3 regions of the Rheinheimera sp. NSM genome follow, and region 2 is predicted to be linked to each of the others. Evidence: predicted binding sites of a transcription regulator. Region 2 holds the regulator's gene; each other region holds the start of a gene.
The links. The regulator FliA, encoded in region 2, starts transcription of late flagellar genes. The targets are predictions, from matches to a motif close to GCTAAAGTTNNNNNNNNNNCNGCCGATA.

Region 1 (4,234 bases), on a different contig from region 2:
TCGCATTAGGCAGTTGCTCACTAAAAAGCTGTCTGGTGGCAGAAGGTAAAGCCGATTGTTATTTGCGCCTGGGCCCTACCGGCGAATGGGACACCGGTGCTGTGCATATCATCGTCGAGGAAGCCGGTGGCAAAATTCTCGACAGTGAATTTACCCCGCTCAGCTACAACCAGCGCGACACCCTGGCTAATCCCGATTTTATGGTAATGGGCCAGGCCAGTATTCCGTGGCCGCAATTGATCAAAGCCAGGGCCACAGAACGCAGCCTTACAGCCTGAAACTGAAAGCTTTCATAACTACCCACAAATACTGCATAGCTTTGCCGCATACCAGTGCTGACGCGGTTTTTAGCCAAATCAACGCAATTGCTACCTATCTTTTCTGCTGGAAAAACGCTATTATGCCGTCGGGTTTTTGCGCAGAAAAACAACATTTCGTGACAAAAGCACCGGAAATTTAAGTCCGCCAGAGACTGCACCCTTACCTACAGTACCCTTAGGAGTTACATCATGTCCGAGCTGGATCTGGGCCAATACGGCATCACAGATGTCACGGAAATTATTTATAACCCTTCGTATGATCAATTATTTGCGGAAGAAACCCGCAGTGATTTACAAGGTTATGAACAAGGCAAACTGACCAAATCAGGCGCGGTTTCAGTCGATACCGGCATTTTTACCGGCCGCTCGCCAAAAGACAAATACATAGTGCGCGATGACACCACCCGCGACACCGTATGGTGGTCTGATCAAGGTAAAAACGACAATAAAGCGATAACCCCCGCCGTCTGGGCTGATTTAAAAGCCCTGGTTACGCAGCAATTGTCCGGCAAACGCTTATTTGTCGTCGATACCTTCTGTGGCGCCAACGCCGATACGCGCTTAGCAGTACGCTTTATTACCGAAGTGGCCTGGCAGGCGCATTTCGTCAAGAACATGTTTATCCGCCCGACTGATGCCGAGCTGGAAACTTACCAACCGGATTTCATTGTGATGAACGGCGCTAAGTGCACCAACCCGGATTGGCAAAAGCATGGCTTAAATTCAGAAAACTTCGTTGCCTTTAACCTGAGCGAACGTATTCAGCTGATCGGCGGCACCTGGTACGGCGGTGAAATGAAAAAAGGTATGTTCTCCATGATGAACTACTTTTTACCGCTGCAGGGTATCGCCTCTATGCATTGCTCGGCCAACGTGGGTAAAGACGGCGATGTGGCGGTGTTCTTTGGTTTATCCGGTACCGGTAAAACCACGCTGTCGACCGATCCGAAGCGCCAGCTGATTGGCGATGACGAACACGGCTGGGACGACGCCGGGGTATTTAATTTTGAAGGTGGTTGCTACGCTAAAACCATTAACCTGTCAGCAGAGAACGAACCGGATATTTATAACGCCATCCGCCGCGATGCGCTGTTAGAAAACGTCACTGTACTGGCCGACGGCACTATTGATTACAACGACGGCTCGAAAACCGAAAATACCCGGGTGTCATACCCGATTTACCATATCGATAATATCGTTACGCCGGTATCCAAAGCCGGCCATGCGAAAAAGGTTATCTTCTTAACCGCGGATGCCTTTGGTGTGTTGCCGCCGGTATCCAAGTTAACCAAAGACCAGGCTAAGTACCACTTCCTGTCGGGCTTCACCGCCAAACTGGCCGGTACCGAGCGTGGCATTACCGAACCTACACCAACCTTCTCCAGCTGTTTCGGTGCGGCGTTTTTAAGCCTGCATCCGACTAAATATGCAGAAGTGCTGGGCAAACGTATGGCAGCATCCGGCGCTGAAGCCTACCTGGTCAATACCGGCTGGAACGGTACAGGCAAGCGTATTTCGATTAAAGCCACCCGCGCTATTATCGACGCCATTTTAGACGGCAGCATTGAAAATGCGGAATTTGTCCAATTGCCACACTTTAACCTGGCGATGCCAACTGCATTGCACGGTGTAGACGATGTGTCTATTCTGGACCCGCGTAACACTTACGCTAACGCCGCAGAGTGGGACGTAAAAGCCCGCGACCTGGCCAAGCGTTTTATTGATAACTTTGTTAAGTTTACCGATAACGACGAAGGTAAAGCCTTAGTGGCAGCCGGACCGCAGTTGTAAAACAGCTTTGCAAACAACTAAGGTCGCGCAAGCGGCCTTTTTTATATCTGCGTATGACAAGCAGATTACTCTGACGGTAAAAATGCATCCAATGCTGGCGACACTGCCTGCAACAGGCTAAAGTGAAAGAAATTTTTCAGTCTCTCCCGGTTTTGGCCGATATAGTAATGCCGTAAGGTAAATTAAACCGCAATCAGAGGTAAGTAATGCTCAGAACTATCACCATACAAAAACGACTGTTGGCGGCTTTTGGTGCCTTGGCACTGCTGCTCACTATTACAGGTTTGTTTAGTTTGCAAAGCATATCAAAGGTGAGGGCTCAGGCTGATTTCGTAGAGACTGCTGTTGTGCCTGGCGTAGCAGGTATTGGCTCACTTGGTACCATAATTAATCAGAATCGGGCTTTAACGTTACGATTATTGTTATCTCTTGACATTACCCAAGAGGGAGAAACTTTTGATACCATCAAAAAACTACGGGAAGAGATTGTAAGTATCGAAAAACCTTACGAGGACTCCATTTTTGATTCGCAGGAGCGGGTTATTTTTGGTCAGTACCAGACGTCCAGACAGAAATATTTTAACCTGCAGGAACAAGCTTTAGAATTACTGCTGAAAGAGGAACTTGGTGCAGCGCAAGACCTGTTGGATCAAATTAACCCAATTTCAACTGAAATTGCACAGCAATTAGCACAGCTGGCAAGCATAAATCATAAAGCCGCAGAGGAAGCCAGGCAATCGTCCATCACCACTTATGAGAATGCAAGATGGGCTGTTATCGCCTTGATTATTGTTGCAATAGTCATTGCTGCTGGTATTGCAATAATGATATCGCGCAGTGTAAATCAGCCACTGGCACGGGCGGTACTGTCAGCCCGCTATATTGCTGATGGCGATCTGACACAACCTTTGACGGTGGACGGCAGTGACGAATTAACCGAACTGGCGCAGGCGCTGCAACAAATGCAGCAAAAACTGCGCGATGCTATCAGCCATATTGCCAGCTCTTCTAACCAGTTAGCTTCTGCCGCAGAAGAGCTAAACGTGGTTACCGACGAATCGGCCAAGGCGCTGCAACTGCAAAACGATGAAGTGCAACAAGCCGCTACTGCTATAACCGAGATGAGCTCGGCAGTAGATGAAGTAGCCGGTACCGCGCTGCAAACCTCGGAAGCCTCATCGCAATCTGCCACTTTAGCCAAAGACGGCACGCAAAAAGTGGTACAAACCCGCAGCGTCATTGAAAAAATGAACGCCGATGTGCGTCAGAGCACTGCGGTTATTAATACTTTGGCTGAAAAAGTCTCATCGATTAATCAGGTGTTGGAAGTTATCCGCAATGTCGCCGACCAAACTAACCTGCTGGCATTAAATGCGGCCATAGAAGCAGCCCGTGCCGGTGAAGCCGGCCGTGGTTTCGCCGTAGTGGCCGATGAAGTGCGTAGCCTGGCGCACCGCACCCAAACCTCTACCGGCGAAATTGAGCAAATGATCCAGCAGGTGCAATCGTCTGCCAAAGAAGCGGTAAATGCCATGCAGCTAATCAGCAGTAACGCCGATAATGCGCAAAATGTGGTGAAGTTAGCCGCAGATGCGCTGGAGCTGATCGCTGAGAACATTATGGCTATCAGTGATCAAAACCATGTTATCGCCGGCGCGGCAGAAGAGCAGTCGAAGGTAGCACGGGAAATAGACCGCAATATCGTAACCATCAGCGATTTAGCCGCCCAAACCGCGGCAGGCTCCAACCAAACCACCGCCAGTGCCACCGAGTTATCCCGGTTGGCAATAGAGCTTAACGAGTTGGTCGGCAAGTTTAAGATATAACTATCGCAGTAACAAAACAGGCCGCAATTGCGGCCTGTTTTTTGTTCTGCACTGGTTTAGTCTTCAGACATATTTTTCAGTTTGTGTTCCCAACGGCGCTTGGCAAAGCGGCGCATATTGGGGATATCATCGGTTTCATCCATAATCGGCTGGCCGATAATAGTTTCTATCACATCTTCCATGGTAACCAGGCCCAGCCAGGTGCCGTATTCGTCGTAGACTAAACACATATGCTGGCGCTCGTGCATCAGTTGCGTCATCAGCTGCTCAGCACTCATTTTGTCGGAAATCACTTTT
Region 2 (4,234 bases):
CAGGAGCAACAAGCTAAATTAGTGCAGCAGCAAATGGATGCAATGCGCAACGAGATGCTGTCGATGCGGCAACTGCTGCAGCATCAGGTATCAGGCTTAATGTGGCAAGACCTGGCACGGCGCGAACCGGTACGGGCTTTGGTGATAGAGAACTTACAACAATTGGGGTTGTCTGAGCAGGTAGCCGATCAACTGGCGTGTTTTATGCCGGAAGAGCTAAACAGTGCAGATGCGTGGGATGCAGCATTGGAATTGTTAGCCGGGCAGCTTAGCACCACCAATGACGATATTTTACGCCGTGGCGGCCTGATTGCGCTGGTAGGGCCCACCGGGGTGGGCAAAACCACTACTGTCGCCAAATTAGCGGCTGAGTTTGCCAAGCGGCACGGCGCCGACCAGGTCGCGCTTATTACCACTGACAGCTACCGTATCGGTGCTTATGAGCAATTGGCTACGTTTGGCCGTATTATTGGTTGTCCGGTGAAGCAAGCCAAAGACAGTGACGAGTTAGCGTTGTTAATTAATCAGTTACAACAACGTAAACTGATATTAATCGACACGGCCGGTATGAGTCAGCGTGACGTACGTTTAGCGGAAAAACTTGCCGGTTTGGTGCATAATAGTCGTGTCAAAATAAAAAGTTATCTGGTATTGTCTGCCACAGCGCAGGCTAGGGTTATGCAGGAAAGCGTGACACATTTCAAACGCATACCTTTGTCTGGTTGTATTTTCACCAAACTTGATGAATGCTTAAGCTTAGGTGAAGTCATCAATGTTGCTATTCAGAATGCGTTACCTGTCAGTTACCTGACCAATGGTCAACGCGTACCTGAAGATATAGCAGTTGCCGAGGCCCGCCTTATGGTGCAGCAGGCAGAAAAATTACGAATCGCACACAGTAGTACGGGTCATCAGTGGTATAACGATGAGATGAGCCGCGCGGACGGAACCTATGCATAGTCATGACAATATCGACGATCAAGCCAATGGCCTGAGAAAAATGAATAAGCAGATGGTAAAAGTAATATCAATTACCGGTGGCAAGGGCGGCGTGGGTAAAACCAACGTTACGCTGAATCTTGCCATGGCACTGGCTCAGATGGGCAAAAGAGTGCTGGTGCTGGATGCCGACCTTGGCCTGGCCAATTGTGACGTTATGTTGGGCCTTAGAGTAGAAAAAAACCTGTCGCATGTATTGGCAGGTGACGTCGGGCTTGACGACATTATTATTGACGGCCCCTTCGGCATCAAAATTATCCCCGCTACATCCGGCTCGCAAAATATGACCGAGCTGGCACCGGCAGAGCATGCCGGCCTTATCCGCGCTTTCAGTGAATTAAAAACCCCGGTAGATGTATTACTGGTGGATACGGCAGCCGGTATTTCCGACATGGTATTAAGCTTTTCCCGCGCATCCCAGGATGTGATGGTGGTGGTATGTGATGAGCCCTCATCGATTACCGATGCTTATGCACTGATGAAAATTCTCAGTCGCGATCATGGGGTGGAAAAATTCAAAATTGTCGCCAATATGGTGCGTAGTTTAAAAGAAGGCCAGGAGCTGTTTGCCAAATTAACCCGCGTAACCGATCGTTTTCTTGATATAAGTCTGGAATTGGTCGCTACTATCCCGTACGACGAAAACGTACGCAAAGCTGCGCGTAAGCAAAAAGGCTTTGTCGAAGCGTTTCCGAAGACACCGGCCAGCATGGCAATTAAAAGCCTGGCATTAAAAGCCGGCAAGTGGCCACTACCGGCAACGGCATCCGGCCATTTGGAGTTTTTTCTGGAGCAATTGGTGCAGCCTCAGGTTGATCGGGGGATCGCGTGAACAGTAAAGTTGCAGCTTATGGCGGTGTTGACCATATGCAGCAGTTGGTCGAACGTCACGCGCCTTTGGTTAAACGTATCGCTTACCATTTAATGGCAAGGTTACCCGCCAGCGTGCTGGCCGACGACCTTATTCAGTCCGGTATGATTGGCCTGATTGAAGCGGCAAAGAATTTTGACGGCAGCAAAGGGGCCAGCTTTGAAACCTTCGCCGGCATCCGTATCCGCGGTGCCATGCTCGATGAGATGCGCCGTGGTGATTGGACACCACGCTCGGTACATCGTAATGCCAGATTGATAGCGGAAACCATCGCCGGGCTGGAAGCTGAATATGGTCGTGATATTAAAGATACAGAAGTTGCTGAAAAACTTGATATATCTATAGATGAATACCATCATATGCTTAACGATATCAGTAGCGGCAGAGTTATTGGTATTGAAGACCTCGGGATTTCGGCAGATGTATTGGTAACATCCGGTGATACAGACAGTGATCATTTGTATGAAACCCAGGCAAATGAAACTTTCCACCAGGATTTAGCGAAAACAATCAGTAATTTACCTGAGCGTGAAGCATTAGTACTTTCGCTGTATTATAATGACGAGCTAAACTTGAAAGAGATCGGGGCTGTGCTGAATGTCAGTGAGTCCAGGATTAGTCAAATTCATAGTCAGGCATTAATCAGGTTAAAAGCCAGAATGCAGGATTGGTTGTAACCTATTCTGAGATAACAATAATATCTCGTCGGAGGGGATTTTGGATAAAAACATGAAGATTCTTGTGGTAGATGATTTTTCAACCATGAGACGAATTATAAAAAACCTGTTGCGTGACCTTGGCTTTACGAATGTGTCTGAAGCAGACGATGGCAGCACTGCCTTGCCTATGCTGCAAAACGGTGACTTTGATTTTGTGGTAACAGACTGGAATATGCCCGGCATGCAGGGAATAGACTTGTTGCGTGCTATCCGTGCTGATGCCAAGTTAAAGCATATCCCGGTGCTGATGGTAACGGCAGAAGCAAAGAAAGAACAAATCATCGCTGCGGCTCAGGCCGGCGTAAACGGTTATATCGTCAAACCCTTTACTGCAGCCACGCTGCAAGAGAAGTTAGCTAAAGTATTTGAACGCATCGGCTAACCGTAACTGACAAAGGAGCATAGCCATGTCTGCAATTACGGCGCCTTTAATTTCTCTGGACCAGGCCCGGGAGCTGGTACAGCTGTTGGAAATGGGTGAGCATGACTCTGCCAACGAATTGGTACAGCAACTGGCTGTGCCGGGTTCATCAGAGTTATTTGCGGAAGTAGGTAAGTTAACACGCCAGCTGCATGACTCGTTAAAAAATTTCCAGATAGACCCCTCACTGAACAACCTGCTTGAAGAAGATATTCCGGACGCGAAAAAACGGCTTAATCATGTTATCGATATGACCGAGCAGGCTGCTAACCGTACTATGGATGCGGTAGAGTCGTGCTTACCCATTGCAGACCAAATCAGCCAGAAACTGGGCAGTATTCAGCCGCAGTGGCAAAAGCTGATGCAACGGCAAATGCAACTGGGCGAGTTTAAATCGTTATGTCATAACCTCGATGCGTTTTTTCAGCAAGCCAGTGGTGATTCCAATACGCTGAACTCGTTGCTAACCGACGTGTTAATGGCACAAGATTATCAGGATTTAACCGGCCAGATTTTGCGCCGTGTTATTGAACTGGTGCGTGAAGTTGAAGAAAGTCTGATTGGTTTGTTAACCGCGTTTGGCCAATCAAGTTTGATGGTGCAGTCTGCTGAAGCGAAACCTGCAAAAAGTAAGCCCAAGGCACATGAAGCGGAAGGGCCTATTATTGATGCAGCAGAGCGTGATGATGTGGTCAGCGGTCAGGATGACGTCGATGATTTGTTATCCAGTTTAGGTTTTTAACAGAGGTGTCATTGCATGAGCTTTGATATGGACGAAGATATACTGCAGGACTTTCTGGTTGAAGCCGGTGAAATCCTCGAATTACTGCAGGAGCAACTGGTAGAGCTGGAGAATAATCCGGACGATGCTAACTTGCTCAATGCAATTTTCCGTGGTTTCCATACGGTAAAAGGCGGCGCCGGTTTCCTGTCATTAACTGAGCTGGTTGACGCCTGCCATGGTGCTGAAAACGTGTTCGACATTCTGCGCACCGGTAAACGCCGCGTTACGCCTGAGCTGATGGACGTTATTCTGCAGTCACTCGACAGCATCAACGAAATGTTTGTTGAAGTGCAAAATCGTCAACCGTTAACTCCTGCATCTCCCGCCATACTTGAAGCTTTACACCATTACAGCGAACCGGAGTCGGCGTCAAACCCGGCACCTGTTGTCGCTAAAGCTGCACCTGCATCTGCGCCGGTAGAGCCAGAGCCGGCTGCGTC
Region 3 (4,234 bases), 120 kb from region 2:
GATCATATCTGTAGTAGCTGTGCGTTCCGGCACGGCATTGGCTTTATTAAACCAACGCGAAAAACTGACTACACTCTGGCCGTCGGCATGTACCAGGTCGGCCTGATCCATTTGCTCACGCGCTTGTTTATCAGAATTATAAATTGAAATGGCATGGCCATTATTACTGAAAATAACAAAAGGTTCTGCGTTAGCCTTAGTTGCATAACCGGCACAAATATCGCCCACCAGCTGCGCTAATTCCTTACGCCCCAGCCTGGCGGTGTTAATACCACCGACATTTACCGTGTCAAAAACCGGCTTAGACATGTTTTTTCCTATCTGTTGTTCAATATAAAGCAGCCGGTTAAGGCTGCTTTAGCTGTGTTAGTTACCGCACGTTAAGACTGGGCTATCGCCAGTTCCAATTCGGCTCTTTTCAATGGCTCGTTAATCAGCTTTTGCATCTGCGCTTTTAACGGAGCGCCAAGTGTAGGGTGGCGCAGGCCGTATTCCATATTGGCAGTTAACAAGCCCAGCTTGGTGCCACAGTCGTGGCTTTTGCCCACTATGCGGTAAGCTTCCAGTTGCTCAAGTAAACGCAACTGGTGCAACGCATCGGTCAATTGAATTTCATCACCGGCGCCTGGTGGGGTAAATTCCAGCAGATCCCAAATAGCGGCAGACAGCACATAACGGCCGGTAATGGCGTAATTGCTTGGCGCCTCGTCCAACGCCGGCTTTTCTACCATATCGTAAATTTTAGCGGCGCAACCTGCGCCTAAATCGGTGCCGTTTAAATCAACCACACCATATTGGTTTACCATGTCGTGCGGCACCGGCTCTACCATGATCTGGCTGGCATTGTTTTCTTTGTAGCGCGCGATCATTGCTGCCAGGTTGTCTTTTTTCAGGTTGCTGTGGTATTGGTCTATCAGTACATCCGGCAGTAATACAGCAAAGGCGTTGTCGCCTACTACCGGCCTGGCACATAAAATAGCGTGACCCAAGCCCAGTGCCACCGGTTGGCGCACGGAAATAATGGTCACATTTTTCGGCACTATGGCACGCACCTCCTCCAACAGCTGACGCTTAACGCGTTTTTCCAGCGTAGCTTCAAGCTCAAAGCTGGTGTCGAAGTGGTTTTCAATGCTGTTTTTCGACGAGTGCGTGACCAGCACAATTTCAGTGATACCGGCGGCTACCGCTTCCTGTACTACATACTGAATAAGTGGGCGGTCTACTACCGGTAACATTTCTTTTGCCATCGCCTTGGTGGCGGGCAACATACGGGTACCCAAACCCGCAACCGGAATAACAGCCTTAGTGATGGCAGAGGTTTTTACTGCAGATAACGATGAAGGCATAGTACCGGTCCTTGTGATGAATGACAATTAATTAACAAAAATCGACACAACATTACAACATTCTGTACGAATAGACAAAGCGGGCACGGATAAAAGCGATAATAAGCGGCAAAAGCGCAATGCTGGTGCGGTAATCGTCCATGGCTGAAATGTTACATCTTGTCGAGCGTCGCAATTTTACGTACACAAATTGTAAAGTCAAAGTATTTTAACTGCTATTTATGACGCTCTGATGGCAAATTGCTACCGCGGTAATTGCAGCGCTTAGCCGCAGCCGCTATAGTCTGGCAATAACTTACTGATAACGCTGGTGTGTTACATATTGCGGTTTAGCCTGCAGCTCTCCTGTCCCTGGTATCTTACCGAAAGCTTTCGCCGTTTTTGCCGGCGCTTTAGCTATTGCCTGTTACTTTCTGTTAGCATACTGCTCAGTTTTCAGGTGTTTACCCGGGTAGAGCCTTTTGCGTTAAGTGATACATTACTGCAACAAACCGAACAGCGCTATGGCGACACAGCATTGCAACGGGTATTGCGTTGGCAAGCATTAATTAACAACAGCCGCGGTAACAACGACTGGAACAAGCTGCACAAGGCTAACGACTTTGCCAACCGCGAAGTAGCTTATGCCAGTGATGAAGCGCATTGGGGCAAAAGCGATTACTGGGCTACGCCGCTGGAGTCACTGCAAACCGGTGCCGGCGACTGTGAAGATTACGTGATCCTGAAGTACTTTATGCTGCGCGCTATGGGCGTGGAGGAAAACAAACTGCGTTTAATGTATGTACGCGCTCTGACACAGAATGAGCCGCATATGGTGCTAACCTACACCGAAAAGCCCGGCCAGTATCCACTGGTACTGGACAATATAAACCCGAAAATTTTGCCGGCGAATAAACGCACCGATTTGCGACCGGTATACGCCTTTAACGGCAGTGGTTTATGGATGGCAAAAGCCCAGGGCCTGGGCAATAAGGTGGAGAACAGTGCCGGTGTGGCACAATGGCAACAGTTGCTTGAACGGATAGAACATGGTAATTAACAATTTGCATACATTAAAGGAACAACAAGCGTGTTGAGTAAAGGAATCAGTCTAAGTACACAGTTTTATGCGCTGATCATTGTAATGACCTTTGTCGCCTTTGCCGGCAGCTTGCTTAGCAGCACGCTGACGCTGCGCGATTATCTTAACAGTCAATTAGGTTCACATGCACAGGATGCAGCCCATAACCTGGGGTTAGCGATCAGCAGCAGCGGTGGCGCCGACAAGGTACTGATTCAAACGTTAGCCAGCACCTTGTTCGACTCCGGTTACTATCAGCAAATCCGCTTTGTTGACAATGAAGAACGCGAACTGGTTAATCTGAGCCACAACACCAATGCTGCCGTTCCGCGCTGGTTCAGCGATGTTTTTGCGTTGCAGGCACCGATAATGCAAAGTGAAATAAGTGATGGCTGGTTAGTGCTGGGCACGCTAACAGTGCAATCTAACACAGTGCTGGCTGAACGCAGCCTGTGGCAACAAACTACCCGTAACCTGCTCAGCAGTGCACTGTTGTTTGCGCTGGCGGCATTGGCAATTCATGTTATTTTGCGTGCCCTGCTCAAGCCGCTGCGGCAAATAGTGCAGCAAGCCGAAGCCGTGGGCCGCAAAGAATTCCGGCAGAACCCCACCCGCACCGCTACCCGCGAGTTAAACCTGGTGCTAACGGCGTTAAACACTATGGTGCTGAATATCAGCAAGGTATTTAGCGAGCAGAGCCGCTATGCCGAGCAATTAATGCAGCAAGCCTTTTTAGACCCGTTAACCGGCCTGCCAAACCGCCGCGCGCTGCAGCAGCAACTGAGTAATTTGCAGCAAGACGCCAAACTTAATCACAATGCGCTTTATGTGGCAATGATCACCCTAAGCTCGCTGCAACAAACTAATGACGAGCAAGGCTATGCCAGCGGTGATGAATATGTGCAAAAAGCGGCCGGCCTGTTACAGCAGCTAAAGCAACAATATCCAAGCCTGCAGCTGTTCCGGCTGTCAGGTTCAGAGTTTGCTATTATTGGCGCGGCAGACAAAGCCGGTGCTGCAGAGCTGGACAACAAGCTGACACTGGCGCTGGAGCAAGAACACAGCCAGTGCTACAGCCTGGGCTTTGGCCGTGCGGTAAGTGTACTGGCGCAAGCTGCAGAGCCATTTAGTAATATTTTGGCCAGGCTCGATACGCTGCAGGCGCAAGACAGTGTGCAGCTGTTAAGCGGCAGCATGGCTACAGAAGCCGACTTGTGCGCGCCGGGCCGCCTGCAGTGGCAACAACTGATTGACCGGCTGTTGCACCACAACGACAGCAGCGATGCCAATATGGAGCTGTTGCTGCAGCCGGTAGCCGATCAGCAACATAAGCTACTCTATGCTGAATGTTTACTACGTTTTGTGGTAGACGATAAGCCCTTGTCTACCGCCGAAGTGCTGGCGATGGCTGCCAGGCTAAACCGCGCAGATACGTTAGAGCGGCAAATGTTGCAGTTTATTTTACAATCACTGCCGCAATTAGCCGGCGGTGCAGTGGCCATTAATATCAGCGAAGCGGTATTATGCTCGGACGATTTACGCCAATGGTTGTTGCTGCAACTTAGCCAACGCGCTCCCCAACTGCCGCCACTATTGGTAGAAATTGCCGAGCACAGCATTCTGCAACACCCGCTACAGGCCGCTCAATTTATAACCAAATTGCAACAATTGAAGATAAAAGTGGTGATTGAGCGCTTCGGTGCCAACTTAACCTCACTGCGGCATATTCAACACTTAAACATTGACTACGTTAAGCTGGATGCCGGATTTATCAATGACTTAGAGCAAGAAAGCAGTCGGTTTTTTATTATGACCCTGACACAAATTT

Region 1: ACTZWV_RS18620 (methyl-accepting chemotaxis protein) is a predicted target of FliA. The motif match lies at 2,187-2,214, and genes of this name have one in related genera.
Region 3: ACTZWV_RS10060 (transglutaminase-like cysteine peptidase) is a predicted target of FliA. The motif match lies at 1,623-1,650, and genes of this name have one in related genera.

Annotation. Positions count from the first base shown of each region.
Region 1 covers NZ_JBQTCI010000009.1:21,753-25,986, reverse strand. Annotated here, with positions in the region: gene cysQ (3'(2'),5'-bisphosphate nucleotidase CysQ) at 1-278, shown strand, start outside; gene pckA (phosphoenolpyruvate carboxykinase (ATP)) at 510-2,111, shown strand; gene ACTZWV_RS18620 (methyl-accepting chemotaxis protein) at 2,318-3,937, shown strand; gene ACTZWV_RS18615 (CNNM domain-containing protein) at 3,994-4,234, opposite strand, start outside.
Region 2 covers NZ_JBQTCI010000003.1:286,413-290,646, reverse strand. Annotated here, with positions in the region: gene flhF (flagellar biosynthesis protein FlhF) at 1-960, shown strand, start outside; gene ACTZWV_RS10685 (MinD/ParA family protein) at 953-1,831, shown strand; gene ACTZWV_RS10680 (RNA polymerase sigma factor FliA) at 1,828-2,547, shown strand; gene cheY (chemotaxis response regulator CheY) at 2,600-2,971, shown strand; gene ACTZWV_RS10670 (protein phosphatase CheZ) at 2,997-3,752, shown strand; gene ACTZWV_RS10665 (chemotaxis protein CheA) at 3,768-4,234, shown strand, end outside.
Region 3 covers NZ_JBQTCI010000003.1:162,363-166,596, forward strand. Annotated here, with positions in the region: gene ACTZWV_RS10050 (WecB/TagA/CpsF family glycosyltransferase) at 1-309, opposite strand, end outside; gene galU (UTP--glucose-1-phosphate uridylyltransferase GalU) at 381-1,346, opposite strand; gene ACTZWV_RS10060 (transglutaminase-like cysteine peptidase) at 1,657-2,385, shown strand; gene ACTZWV_RS10065 (bifunctional diguanylate cyclase/phosphodiesterase) at 2,416-4,234, shown strand, end outside.